2 regions of the Marinobacter sp. THAF197a genome follow, and region 2 is predicted to be linked to the other one. Evidence: predicted binding sites of a transcription regulator. Region 2 holds the regulator's gene; the other holds the start of a gene.
What was found. The regulator LexA, encoded in region 2, represses DNA repair genes until DNA is damaged. The targets are predictions, from matches to a motif close to CTGTNTNNNNANACAG.
Positions count from the first base shown of each region.

Region 1 (7,378 bases), 190 kb from region 2:
TCAGGTTCTGCGGGTTGTCATCAACCAGCAGAACCGTCACCTCGGAGTTCTCACTGACAACTTCAGTCATAGAAACATGGCCGGTTAAAAACGTCATTGTATGATGACGATACCGACAGACCTAGTCGATAAGTTCCTTTACGGACAGAACCATACGCACCAGATGTGCCAATGAATGGGTGCCCATCTTGTGCATAACGCGGGAACGGTGAATCTCAACGGTACGCTGGCTGATCTCAAGCTCGATGGCGATCACCTTGTTGGCCTGGCCCGCAATCATACGATCCATGATTTCACGCTCGCGGGGTGTCAGGCTCTTGATGCGGCGAACAATCTCCTGGCGCTCGTCCAGGGATTTCCGCTGCTCGCGATCCTGTTCCAGCGCCGCCTCGATCTTTTCCAGCAGCGCTTCTTCACGATAGGGCTTCTGAATGAAGTCTACAGCGCCCTCTTTCATCGCATCGACAGCCATCGGCACATCGCCATGCCCTGTCACGAAGATAATGGGCAGGATCGAATGCTTGTCATTGAGTTTTTTCTGTAATTCCATGCCGTCCATACCCGGCATACGGATATCCAGCACAATGCAGCCTGCCATCTGGTCGGAATAATCCGCCAGAAAGGAGCCAGCGCTTTCATAGGTTTTCACCGGCTTGCCATCGGATTTCAGCAACAATTCCAGTGAATCGCGGACGGCCTCGTCGTCCTCTACCACATACACAGTCTGCTGGATATCAGTCATGGATCTGTTTTCTCCTGTCCGTTTTATTATGGAGCCGGTCAGTGGATGGACGGATCTTTGTGATCGTCCCTGGCATGTTCCTGCCGTTCATGTTCCCGCATTTTTTCAAGCCGTTGCTGGATAATGCCAAAAACGCTTTGCTTGGGGTACCTGCCTTTGTCATCGGCCTTGCCCGCCGGTTTGCCAAGCAACAGTGTAATGGCCTCCTCCACACGGGCAACCGGGTATACGGCAAATTTGCCCGCTTTGGATGCCTTGACCACTTCGCTGTCCAGCATCAGGTTCTGCACGTTAGTAACCGGGATAATGACGCCCTGGGAGCCGGTCAGGCCGCCTTTCAGCTCACAGGTAGCGTAAAAGCCTTCGACCTTTTCGTTGACGCCGCCGATCGGCTGCACCTCGCCAAACTGGTTCACCGAGCCGGTAATCGCAAGATCCTGCCGCACCGGAATACCAGACAGTGCAGAGATCAACGCGCAAAGCTCGGCCAGGGAGGCGCTGTCACCGTCCACTTCGCCGTAGTTCTGCTCGAAGGTCAGACTGGCCGACAGGTGCATCGGGTCGTTCACCGCAAAATGGGAGGCCAGCCAGGAGCTGAGAATCATCACCCCCTTGGAATGGATATTGCCACCCAGCTTCACGTCCCGCTCGATGTCCATGACACCGCCATCACCATAGTAGCAGGTTGCCGTTACCCGGTTGGAAAGACCAAACTCGAAACCGCCGGTAGAAAGCACCGACAAGGCATTCACCTGACCGACGCAGGTGCCGGTTGTGGTCACCAGGGTGGAGCCGTCCCGAACCGAATCGTAAAAATGATCGCGGATACGGCTGCTGCGGTAACGGGCGCTCTCCAGCGCTCGCTCCACGTGCACTTCAGAAATCAGCTTGGCACCGGCCTGTCGGGCCCAGAAATCGGATTCCCGTAAAAGATTGGCGATGTCCGCTGCATGCAGCGAGAGCCTGTTCTGATGTTCGGCCATGCGTGCGCTGTGTTCGATTATACGGGCCACCGCTTTGTTGGTGCAGTGCAGTAGCTTCTTCTCCACCACCAGACTGGCAATGAACTTGGCATACAGCAGCTGGCTTTCCTCGGTACGGTACATCTCGTTTTCGAAATCGGCGGTCACCCGGAACAACTCGGCAAACTCGGAATCGTATTCCTGTAGCAGCATCCAGGTTTCGCGATCGCCGAACAAAACGATTTTGACATCCAGTGGTACCGCTTCCGGCTCAATGGAAATGGTTCCCGAGAGCGTCAGTTCCCGTTCCAGGGAATTGATCTGCAGGGTCCGGGAACGGAGGGCACGCTTCAAACCGTCCCAGACAAACGGCTGTTCCAGAACCTTGATGGCGTCCATCAGCAGGTAACCGCCATTGGCCTTGTGCAGACTACCCGGGCGAATCAGGGAGAAATCGGTAAACACGGTGCCCTTGAAGGTGACGTTTTCCACGTAGCCGAACAGGTTGTGATAGGTGGGATTATCTTCCACCACCACCGGCACCTCGTTGGTTTTCTGGTGCACCAGCACGTTGATCACGTAGCGCCGGGGCGTTTTCTTGTCCAATGAGGCATAGGCAATCGCCGCCTGCTCTTCATCGTCCTCAAGGAAGATATCCAGGTTGTCCACCAGATCTTTGCGAACCGCCTCCAGATAGGCAACAACGTTTGGTTGTTCGTTGTAACGCTTCACCAACTCATCAATCTGGTGGCCAGAGATGCCCTCGAGGGTTTCCTGGTTCAATGCCTGCTGCTTCTCAGCGTACTCCTGCTCCCAATCGGCCAGCTTGCGAAGGGCCTGGCGGAGTTTCTTTTCAAGGGCGTTGATGGTGTCTTCAAACTTATCACGCTGCTCATCGGTAAGCGCCTGAAAGCTCTCCACGGTGTGGGGCTCATCACCGTTCATGGCAACCAGCCGATAGCCTCCCGGTGTGGTTACCGTGAGGCTGACTTTCTTGCGTCGCGCATGCTTGGCGACTTTCTCGAGCTCATCTTCCTGCTTTTTGCCGTACTCGTTCTTGAGGTGCTCTGAGCGCTCCAGGAAGCTGTCACTGTCAAACGTCTGGGGAATCACCTTCACCAACCGCGACATCAGCTTGTCCATGTCCTGTTTGAGCTGGGTGCCCATCCCTGCCGGCAGCTGCAACAACCGCGGATTGCGCGGTTCATCAAAGTTGGCCACGTAACACCAGTCGTGGCTCTGCTGCTCGGTATCGACGTGATGTTCCAGGTACCGGAGCATCATGGTGCGCTTACCCAAGCCATTGCGACCTACCGCATACACGTTATAACCACCGTGAGGCATGGCGAGCGCAAAACGCACCGCTTCCTGGGCGCGATTCTGGCCAACAATCTCAGCCAGCGGCTCCAGTTGCCGGGTGGTTTTGAATGGCAGATCTTTGAGAACGCAGGCTTTGTAGAGCTGATGCAAGGGCAATGACTTCAAGTTTGATTCCCGTTGAGTTCGGTTTTGAATAGTTACTGTCGCTCGCATTGTAGTGTTTGAGCTTCAAGCTGTCGCCTATCCACACCGCATTTATCGGATGAGGCCGGATTCGTGACAATATGCCAACCGGGTCACAAATTCCCCCTTGGTCATTTTTCAGGCAGGCCGTCGATTACTACACTTCCATGCCCGGACGGATTCCGGATACAACAAGTACAATACGGGTGATGGTCAAAGCAATGACGAATTATTCCGCAGATCGCCGCATCAAGGATCGTTTTTCGGCGTCGTGTCTCAGGGTGCAACTCCGTGAGAGGGCGTTCTTTGGTCGCGGTAAGCAGCCAGTGGCGGTAACATGCCTGGACCTCAATCGTTATGGTATGGCGGTACTGTGCCCTCGACCGGTAGACTCCGGGGCCCATTTGTTCCTGGATATTGAGGGTAAATACATCAGCGAGTCGCGCATTGATGCCCGGGTGGTGTCGTGCCAGCCGTTTCAGACGGGCTTCCGTGTGAGTCTGCAGTTCAGCTATTGTCTCGACAAGAAAGGCTACTCGAGAGCGATCGACAATGCGCTTTCCCGGATTGAGGGTTTTTACAACCGGTTCGCCAGTTAATCAGATCAGGCCAGCATCCAGGCTGGCCGCCACGTACATGCCCAGCTCCTCGCACTGTTGCTCGAATTCATCCCTGTAATCTCCCCTGCACAGCAGTGGCTCCTGTATGCGTTTCCAGCGTAGTCCGGTGGTGATGCTGTCTATGGCGCGGCGGGTGCCGGTACCGTCATGGCCGGCACGGATGTAGTAGGCGAAGGGCAGGCCCTGGGTTTTCTCGAGGCAGGGGTAATAGCTTCGGTCGAAGAAGTCTTTGAGGGCGCCGGACATGTAGCCGAGGTTTTCGGTGGTGCCGAGGATGATGGCGTCGCAGGCGAGGATGTCTTCGGGGCCGGCATCAAGTGGGGCTTTTACCACGACTTCTACGGCTTCGATGTCGGGGTTACGGGCGCCTTTTTCTGTGGCGTTCCGGAGTTTCAGGGTATTTGGGGATGGGGCGTGGGCTACTATGAGTAGTCGCTTCTTTTCCATTTGGGGTCCGACCTCCCATATCACCGCGCTTTGGTGCGAGGTCAGGCCAGGAGAACTTCCTCCCGGGAAACGCTACGAGCACCCCTACGGGGTCCGGCCAGCAATCATAGATTGCTGTCGTTCGGCTGCGCATGAAGCTTCGCTTCATCAACGCTTGCCTCACCCATGTGCGCTTCGCTCCGGCCATCCATGGCCTCCGAGATTCCCGGGAGGAAGTTCCCCTGCCCCGACCGCCAGTTACCGCAGATCGCCGTCCGGCATATTAATAACAGCGCACATTATGAAATGCTGAACGTAGAGATCACAGCAACTCGCCGCTCGCTTCCGCTGGCGCTTCTGCCGCTTCTTTCTTCACCGGCTTGGGCATCAGTTTGTCGCGAACCTTGGCTTCGATTTCGTTGGCGATGTCCAGGTTCTCTTCCAGGAACTTGCAGGCGTTGGCTTTGCCCTGGCCGATTTTGTCGCCGTTGTAGGCGTACCAGGCGCCGGATTTGTCGACGAAGCCTTCTTTAACGCCCATGTCCAGCACTTCGGCCATGTGGTAGATGCCCTTGCCGTACATGATCTGGAACTCGGCCTGTTTGAAGGGCGGAGATACCTTGTTCTTGACGACTTTTACGCGGGTTTCGTTACCGACCACTTCGTCGCCCTCTTTGACAGCACCAATGCGGCGGATGTCCAAACGTACGGAGGAGTAGAATTTCAGGGCGTTACCACCGGTGGTGGTTTCCGGGCTGCCGAACATGACGCCGATTTTCATACGGATCTGGTTGATGAAGACCATCAGGCAGTTGGCGTGTTTGACGTTACCGGTCAGTTTACGCAGGGCCTGGGACATCAGGCGGGCCTGGAGGCCTACGTGGCTGTCGCCCATTTCGCCTTCGATTTCGGCTTTCGGTGTCAGTGCGGCAACGGAGTCGACGATGATCACGTCAATGGCGTTGGAGCGCACCAGCATGTCGGCGATTTCCAGGGCCTGTTCGCCGGTGTCTGGCTGGGACACCAGCAGGTCGTCTACGTTTACGCCCAGCTTTTCCGCGTAAATGGGGTCAAGCGCGTGCTCGGCGTCAATGAAGGCGCAGGTTTTCCCGGCCTTTTGGGCTTCCGCAATAACCTGCAGGGTCAGTGTGGTTTTACCGGAGCTTTCCGGGCCGTAGATTTCAACGATCCGGCCGTAGGGCAGACCGCCAATACCCAGGGCGACGTCCAGCCCGAGGGAACCGGTGGATACCGCAGGAATGGCTTCACGGGGCTGGTCGCCCATTTTCATCACGGCACCTTTACCGAACTGGCGCTCAATCTGGCCGAGTGCTGCGCTGAGTGCTTTCTTGCGATTGTCTTCCATTGGTACCTGACCCTCATTTTCCGGGGCCGCTGAGCCGCGATTGGGCCAACAGCAGCGAAATTCAAAGCGATGACACCGGAGGCATCCAGTGTTTTCCTGTATATTTGAACAGTATTAAAACATAAGCCTTCGCTGAGACCAACCCCTGCCCGGGTGAAAAACGTCACAGTGTTTTCAGAAACTCCGTAACCCCTTGCAGAACATACAAAACCGACTTGCGTCGCACCTGATCCCGGTCGCCGTCAAAGCACTGCAGGCTGGTTTCGATGCGGTCCGGGCCGGTGCCCCAGGCAAACCATACGGTGCCTACGGGCTTTTCATCACTGCCGCCACCCGGGCCGGCAATGCCGCTGATGGCCACGGCTATGTCCACATCCGCAGCGCGGATGGCGCCGGCGACCATCTGACGAACCACTGGCTCGCTCACCGCGCCGTGTTCGGCGAGTACCGATTCTTCAACCCCCAGAATGGCCTGTTTCGCCTCGTTGCTGTAGGTCACCAGTCCGGCCATCAGGTACGCAGACGATCCCGCCCGGTCAGTCAGCACTTTGGCCACCCAGCCGCCGGTACAGCTTTCTGCGGTGGCGATGGTTTTACCGTGCTCGGCGAGCCACTCACCCAGCGTGTTTCCAGCGCTCTCCAGTTGTTGGTCAGAGGCCTGCATAGCAATCTCCCTGTGTCTGTTGCCAAACCCTTCGTTTCATCACGGGCATTATTTTCTTACAATCCCCGCTTTCACCCAAAAGTACGATCAACCGGACAAACCCATGTCAGTAGCCCAGACCGATCTTTCCAAGCACACCCCGATGATGCAGCAGTACCTGAAGATCAAGCGGGAACACCCGAACGAGCTGGTGTTTTATCGCATGGGTGATTTCTATGAGCTGTTTTACGACGACGCCAAGAAAGCAGCGGAACTTCTGGATATTACGCTGACTGCCCGCGGCCAGTCCGGGGGCAACCCCATCCCGATGGCGGGCGTGCCTTTCCACGCGGCTGAGGGCTACATTGCCCGCATGGTGCGCGCAGGTCAATCCATCGCCATTGCAGAGCAGATTGGCGACCCGGCCACCAGTAAAGGGCCGGTTGATCGTCAGGTGGTGCGCGTGGTTACACCGGGCACCCTGAGCGATGAGGCGTTTCTGGAAGACCGGCGGGATAACTTGCTGGTGTCGATTTTCAGCTATAAGGAACAGTTCGGGTTCGCTTCGCTGGACATCTCCAGCGGCCGGTTTTCGGTGGCAGAGCTGGAGAGCCTGGAAGCCCTGCAGGGGGAGCTTCAGCGCCTGCGGCCGGCAGAAATTCTGATCAGTGAAGACTTCCCCTACGGTGAGTTGCTGGAAGGTTTTACCGGGGTTCGTCGCCAGGGCCCTTGGCTGTTCGAGATGGACTCCGCCCGGCGGGTGATTACCCAACAGCTACAGGTCAAAGACCTGACCGGTTTTGGCTGTGAAGACCTGCACCTGGCTATCTGTGCCGCCGGCTGCCTGCTGCAGTACGCCCGGGAAACCCAGCGTACCGCCCTGCCCCACATCCGCAAACTGACCCGCGAGCGTCGGGAAGATGCGGTGATCCTGGATGCCGCCAGCCGCCGCAACCTGGAAATAGACACCAACCTGATGGGTGGCCAGCAGTACACCCTTGCCTGGGTCATGGACCGCACAGCCACGGCCATGGGCGCCCGTGAGCTGCGCCGCTGGCTGAACCGGCCGCTCAGGAATGTGGAGGTCGTGCGCCAGCGCCAGCAGGCGGTGTCGGC
Region 1 covers NZ_CP045324.1:1,224,546-1,231,923, reverse strand. Annotated here, with positions in the region: gene FIV08_RS05700 (response regulator) at 1-70, opposite strand, end outside; gene fixJ (response regulator FixJ) at 122-742, opposite strand; gene FIV08_RS05690 (Lon protease family protein) at 781-3,189, opposite strand; gene FIV08_RS05685 (PilZ domain-containing protein) at 3,429-3,806, shown strand; gene FIV08_RS05680 (flavodoxin family protein) at 3,807-4,274, opposite strand; gene recA (recombinase RecA) at 4,576-5,619, opposite strand; gene pncC (nicotinamide-nucleotide amidase) at 5,783-6,283, opposite strand; gene mutS (DNA mismatch repair protein MutS) at 6,387-7,378, shown strand, end outside.
Region 1: recA (recombinase RecA) is a predicted target of LexA. The motif match lies at 5,716-5,731, and genes of this name have one in related genera.

Region 2 (7,378 bases):
ACCCGCCCGTTCTGCACCCACTGGTGTGAGATCATTCTTCAAACGCTCGGCCTCGGCCGGCGACACCTTTGCCAAGACAGGACCTGAACACCCCAATACCGCCGCTGCAATAGCAGCAATTATCCGGTTCCGCATCCTCATTACCTCCAATAATGGACCACAAGACGATCAAAGCTTGTTCAATCTGTGCGCCTTTTTGCCAGTTTCAAACGACCGTTTCAAGTGATTGTTTGTAGTTTCTTGTGAAATGCAGCTATTCCGGGGAGCCCAGGGGAGGAGAAATTAGCGCGCAAAAATGATAGACTCTGACGGTTGTTCTGATTGGACTCTTGAACGCTCACGTAGTGCGGGTGGTAGATGGCATCACAATGGTACTCACTGGTAGCCCAAAAGCTTTTTCTGGCCAACACCTTACTCGCCAGGCTTGAGTCGGACACCAAGCGCTCCGCTGCGGAAACGGAAGCGCTGTCTCAGGGCTCCGCCGAGCTCCTGCTGCGGGCAAGGCAAACGCTGCTGGTCATGATTGCCCGATACCATCAGCATAAGGCCGAAAAACCACAGACACTGACGGAACTGGAAGCGCTGTTTCCTTACGAGGTACACGAGACCCGGCTTTTAAGAGAACTGGCGGAGACATCAGGAAGCTGGTGGGACCATCTTGACCAGGTTGAATCAGCTTTGAGCCAACCTCCGACCACACGCAAGAATGTTACGGAAGAGAATATCATTGCGGTTTCCGTCGAACAGGGCCCGGACCGTTCCGCCGCAACACTCAGAAAGACTCTGGCGGCCATGACTGAACTGGCCAAACGGCTTGAGGAACAACACAGCGAGTGGTAGCCCCACCCTGTTGGCTAAATTCCCGCACCGAATCGAATACACCAAGACAAAGGTTGAACGAATGTCACCATCGTTTTTTGAAATCGTACAACTTGCCAATGGCGACTACGCCTTGCGCCGCATTGATGACGACGCAGCGCCGTTGGTGCGCATTTCCTTCTCGCAGGAGGCCAGGGAAATGATGGAAGACCGCGACATGAGCGTTGCCAAGGCGATGATTGCGGCAGGGATTGAGGCCGCTGGCAATATCGCACACGATATTGACTGGGACGATGACGACAATGATCTGGCCGAATCCCAGCCCCAATACACCCTCCACTGAACTCCTTTACCGATGACGCAGCACCACGCCGTGGCTGCTACCTTGCGCCGAAGCCTTTTGAAGGGACTCAAAGGCTGAACGCCCGAGCTTGTTAGTCCAGAGCACCACCGCATGACAGGTACCAGCACTCAAAGCCCGCTCAGCCAGCTGCTGTGCGGAGTAATCGTTGGTTGAGCGCAATACCAGCAACTCACTGGCCACAATACCGTGCATTTTCTGCCACTTGCCAACCAGGGACTGTGGCGGGTCAATCAGGGCCAGCCAGCGCTTCTCCTGGTTCAGCTGGGTGAGCATAGGGAGCAGCAACTGGACATTCTCTACCTGGCCTTCAGGAAGAATAATTTCCGTCACGTTACCGCCAAAATCCCTGGTTCCCCGACCGACGTCTGACGATGAGTGAAGGGCTGTGGCCCGTGCTTTTCCTGTAGACACCGTGCGGGCGGGCATGATGGCCGCCGGCTGGAACGCCATATTCTGAGTGAAGCTTAACTGTTCCATTGCTCACCTACCTGCGCTAATCGTTTCTTATTGCTGGTTATCAATGCAAATCTGATCGGCGGATCACGCCCACACCCAGACCTTCGATAAACAACTCCTGTTCGGCCAGATCAATTTCAATCGGGGCGAACTCTTCGTTCTCCGCAATCAACCAGACCCTTGAGCCGTCCCTGCGAAACCGCTTTACCGTCACTTCTTCACCAACCCTGGCCACAACCACCTGCCCGTTATGAACATCCTGAGTGCGATGTACTGCGAGCAAATCACCGTCGAGAATGCCAATGTCTTTCATGCTCATGCCGCGCACCCGGAGCAGGTAATCGGCGGATGGCGAGAAAAATTCCGGTTGCAAAGTACAGTGCTCTTCAATGTGTTCCTGGGCGAGAATCGGGCTACCCGCCGCAACCTGGCCGACAACCGGTAACCCTGGGTCCTGCTCCACTTCCGGCAGTCGAATCCCCCGGCTGGCACCAGGCACCATTTCGATGGCGCCTTTCCTGGCCAGGGCCCGCAAGTGCTCCTCTGCCGCATTGGCGGAGCGAAACCCCAGTTCGGCAGCGATTTCTGCCCGCGTTGGCGGGTAACCGGTTTCGTCTACGTACCGCCGGATGATATCCAGCACCTGGGACTGTCGCGCGGTCAGCTTCATGCATGTACTCCGGGTTTTTCATCCTGGTTTTATATACAGTGATTTGACTATATACAGTGTTTTATCCAGTGTAAAGCCCGATTGAAATTTTCTGTCATGTAATCGGGCCGCTGCATATCGGTGTGTTATGGTTTAAGTCCGTGAATTATATGGATGCAAGGTGCCAATGAATTCGACAGAGCGTTGTGCGATGCCGGAGCGGCTTCGTAATCATCAAGGAGAAGAGCGTAGAGTTGGCGTGGAGATTGAACTCTCCGGACTGGGCTACGATGAACTGGTCGAACATGTCGCCCGCCTGCTCAAGGGCAGCCCGGAGCTGGAGTCGCGTTATGTCAGCCGCCTGGAGATTGACGCCGGAACCTTCACCATTGAGCTGGACTCTGACCCTGTGAAGGATCTTGACCTGGCGGACGAACGCCTGCCCGAGTCAATCCGCGAGCTGGGCACCCACGCCATGGATGTCATCGATTTTGCCGCAGAACGCATTGTGCCTCTTGAGATTGTCGGGCCACCTCTGCCCTTTTCCAGACTGGGCCTGATCGAAGAACTGGTAGACGAGCTGCGCGAACTTGGCGCGGAAGGCAGCCGGGAAGCGATTTATTTTGCTTTCGGCCTGCAACTCAATCCCGAACTGCCGGACCTGGAACCCGCAACCATTGTCACCTACCTGCAGGCCTTCGCGGCACTTTATGACTGGCTCAAATCCCGGCATCAGATTGACATAAGCCGAAAATTTACCACTTACATCGAGCCCTGGAGCAGCCGTTACACGGACATGCTGATGGCGGAAGATTATGCTCCCGACCAGGCCTCGCTGATGAAAGACTACCTGAACTTCAACCCGACGCGGAACAAGGCCCTGGACCTTCTGCCACTGTTTGCACACCTGGATTCAGAGCTGTTGCACGACTATGTGGACGACCCCAGAATCAAGAGCCGGCCGACGCTTCACTACCGGTTACCCGATTGCGATATCGACAACCCCCGATGGCATTTTTCCACGGTCTGGAACGACTGGGTGGTACTGGAGCAGATCGCAAACCATCCAGAGCACCTGAAAGAACTCAGGGAACTGTTCCGCGAAGCCCAGACATTCAGTTTTCGCAATCTCACCCGCTCATGGCGTGACACCACGGAACAATGGCTTAAACAGCGCGGTTATGTCTGAGATCTCAGAAGCACCAGAATCGCCGGGGATCACCATTGGCATCAGCGGCCCCGCCCGGCGCAGCACCGCCCACAGACTGATCAATCTGGGCCTGCGGCTGCATGGCGCCCACACGCACTACATTCGCCCCGGATCCAGCACGGACGTCTCCCTGCTCGATGGCCTGGTGCTCTCTGGCGGCACCCACGTACACCCCAACCGCTATGGCCAACAGCCACAAGTGACCGCGAGATACGACCTGAAACGGGACGAAACCGACTTCAGGCTGCTTGAGCAAGCCGAGGAAATAGACATTCCGGTACTGGGTATATGCCGTGGGGCCCAGTTCATCAATGTCTTTCATGGCGGGTCGTTGTGCCAGAACGTGACCCCGCTGCGAATGAAAACCCGCCACCGCCCTTTGCTGCTCCCCCTTCAAACGGTCCAGCTGGTCCAGGACAGCCGTATAGGACGGCTGATGCACAGCACCCTGATTGGCGCGAACCGTATTCACAGCCAGGCGATTAAACACCTGGGGCGGAATCTCAGGGTAACGGCACTGGACAACGACCTGTTCGTGCAGGCCATCGAAAACACCGGGCAACAATGGTTGATGGGGGTTCAGTGGCATCCGGAATACCTGCTGTATCACACCGGCCACCGGCGGATTTTCAGCCACTTTGTGCATGCCGCCCGGGCTCGGAAACTGGAGCGGCTGCAAAGCCAAGATATGGCCTTTGGCCAACAAGGAGACTGATCATGAAAAAATACACCAAAGCACTGGCCGCAACGGTGTTCGTGGCTTCATTGGCACCACTGGCCGTTTCCGCTGGAGAAGTGAGCCTGAGTGGGGAGGGCAGCGTTCGCTACACTCCGGACAGCGCCCGTTTGCAATTTACCGCCAGTGCCGAGCACAACCTCCCAGAGCGGGCTTCTGATCGCCTTTCCGAGACCATGGAGCAATGGCGCAAGGCGATACAGGGCATGCGCGACCAATTGGTGGACTATTCAGACGCCAACGTTAACCTGTATACCCGGTCACTACCGGTTCAGGAGCGTGGGCAACAACCGGAGCGAATGGCGGTGGCAAGCCAGACAGTCAGCTTTTCGATCGACAATCTTGAACTCCTGAACCCCCTGCTGGAACAGGCCCACAAGGCTGGTCTGCAATACCATCTGAGCGAACACCAATTCTTCCATTCCGACGAAGAGCGCCTGCAACGCCAGGCACTGGCCAGAGCCATCGAGGATGCCCGCAGCCGGTGTGCCTTTGTGGCGGAACAGTTGGGCAAAACCTGTGGTGAGGTCAAAACCATCAACATCAATGGCGGCCACCGCCCGATGCCCATGATGATGGCGGAAGCAAGAGCCGCCAGCGACACCGTTTCCAGTATCGCCCCCCGGGAAATCCAGGCCAGCGTCAACGCCACCTTCAACCTGGATTAACAACCGTCGATCAGAAATCCCGGGTGTAGAAGATATCCAGCGAGGCGGCCAGGCCACTGGCCGCCTCCAGATAGAAATACCGGCCCAGATCATAACGCAGTGCGACCGTGGTGATCGGTTCGAATATCCCGACGCCGTACCTCAGGCTCAACTCATCGGTTATGTATCCGCTGGCCACCACCGAAGCCTCATCCCCGGAGCCTTCGGTTTCCAGGGTGAGATTGCGAATGCCCAGCTCGTCTCCAATGCCCTGGGTCAGACGGCTTGCCTGGGTCAGCCCCAGCGACAGAGCAGCCTGCGCCATCTGCCCGTCGTCACCGCGGCTTTGAGGCGGGCGGCCCAGAATAATGTAGGACAGCGCATCGCTTTGGGGCATGGAGGGTTCTGAGAATACCTCGGTTTCAGGGGCGTTCACGGGGCCGCTAAGCCGGATACCGGCAACAACAGTGTCTACTCTGCGCACTGCCTCTATGTCCAGGTAGGGTTCCGTCAGGGCACCCACAAACAGGATTCTCGCTCGCCGTAGTTCCAGATCCTGCCCAAATGCCTGGTATTGACCATTCACCAGTTGAAGCGCACCCCGGGTATCCATGTCGTTGCCAATCCGAAGAGTCCCCTCGAGATTCCCGGTCACACCGAAAGCATCAAACGCTACCCGGTCTTCGCCGACCACCACAGTCACGTCCATCACCATACGCCGGATGGTCGGCTCCTCGGTTTCAACTCCGACAATCACCTCATCTTCGGAGATAGAAACCGCTGACTCCGGAAGCCCCTTGATCTCGATCTCACCACGGGGTACTTCCACCCGTCCAGACACAGAGAGTTCACCACTGCGGAAAGCAATGGTGAGGTCTGGCCCGACTTCAACCCGGGCATAGGGTTCGACATTTACCGGCAGCCTGTCGCCAACAATCGACAGCTCAATCTCGGGCTCCTGCTGCCAATTGATCATCCCCGAAAGTTGCCCGCTACTGCGGTCGTTACTGTTCCAGCGCCCGCTGATATCAGCGGAATCCCCGAGAAACTCGAGCACCAGAACCACATCATTCAGTGGTAGTGGCAGGCCCGGATCGTAAAAACGACCATTCGTAAGAGCCAGCTCGCCATGAATCATGGGACGTAACAATGGGCCGGTAATTTCGCCTTGGCCGTTAACCTGACCTCCAATCTCTTCCACCCCGGCGAAGGCGGATGCAAAAGCCAGATCCAGTGAGTTCAGGCTGAAACGGCCCTGTACCGGTCGCTCTTCAGCCATCGGGTCAACCGCCAGCTCGGCATTAAAATCGCCCAGCTCCGGCCCTCGCAGGGCAACTGACAACTCAGCGATGCTGGGCTGAAGACGAGCATCAACGGTCAAACCCTCATGACTCAGGGTTTCCCAGTCATCCAGCACCAGGAATTCGAAGGTTCCCTCACCGGCATCCAGTGTGATTCTGCCATCCGGCCCTGCGTCGGTCAGTGACAGATCCACGTCGGCATCCAGGTGCGCACTCCATCGGAAGGTATCAGGCAACAGTGGTTCAAGGGCCGTGGTCGGAAACTGGCGAATCTGGAAGGCGATGTGGGCATCCGGCAATAGCTGCTGATCGTCAGCGCACACAGAACTGTCCTGCCAGCGCCAGCAGTGAGCGCCTAGGCTCAGTTTGCCTTCTTCGGTGTAGGCAAGGTCAGCGGGAGATTCCAGTTGCCACGTCTGGCCCGGGCCGGGTATGTCGATTTCACCACGGTTCAGGGCACCCTGCCAGGCATCAAGGCTCTCACCCAGGGCGCCGGCGAATACGGCAAGCAGGGTCGCCTCACTGTGGCTGGCATTGACTGTTAGCTGATGCTCATCCCGGGTACCTTCAAGGCGAAGGGATACGCTCTCCAGCTGTTGGTCGGCAGCACGAATCTCATTGATCTCCAGCGCTGCATCCAGCACACCGCCTTTGGCCAGACTGGCATCAAGATCCACGGCCTCAATCTGCAACAGATCCTGCCAGCTCAATCCGCGGCCAGCCACGACAAGCTCGGCGGTGGGATCATCCACGGTGCCCGCAAACTGCAGGCTGGCCTCCAGTTCACCAGCCAAACCTTCGGCAAACATCGCCGGTTCAGGCAACAGGATGGACAAGTCACCTGCCAGTTGGCTGCCGTAACGACCCTGCCCTTCTATACGGTTCTCACCCACGACAAGCACAAGATCATCCACTTGCCATTCGCGACCGTCACTGGCCAACTGGCCCCGGGCGCGAGCATTGTTCCCCTGCCATCGTCCCTGCAGATTCCAGTCCGCCGACATTCGGGGCAATGCGTCGTCCTGAAGCTGGCCTTCGCTGGTTACGTTGCCGTCCAACCGGGACTCCAGCACAGGCACCCAATAGCCCGGATTGAACTGGTCCAGAACCAGGGCAGCTTGCCAAGCCAGCTGGGAAGAAAAATCGAGCTCGGCTTCGCCAGACAGGGAACCCGCTCCGGTCGTCATGTCGAGCTG
Region 2 covers NZ_CP045324.1:1,416,087-1,423,464, reverse strand. Annotated here, with positions in the region: gene FIV08_RS06555 (DUF1329 domain-containing protein) at 1-135, opposite strand, end outside; gene FIV08_RS06550 (DUF6586 family protein) at 358-840, shown strand; gene FIV08_RS06545 (hypothetical protein) at 902-1,162, shown strand; gene FIV08_RS06540 (cell division inhibitor SulA) at 1,169-1,660, opposite strand; gene lexA (transcriptional repressor LexA) at 1,701-2,309, opposite strand; gene FIV08_RS06530 (amidoligase family protein) at 2,476-3,477, shown strand; gene FIV08_RS06525 (gamma-glutamyl-gamma-aminobutyrate hydrolase family protein) at 3,470-4,213, shown strand; gene FIV08_RS06520 (SIMPL domain-containing protein) at 4,216-4,902, shown strand; gene FIV08_RS06515 (translocation/assembly module TamB domain-containing protein) at 4,913-7,378, opposite strand, start outside.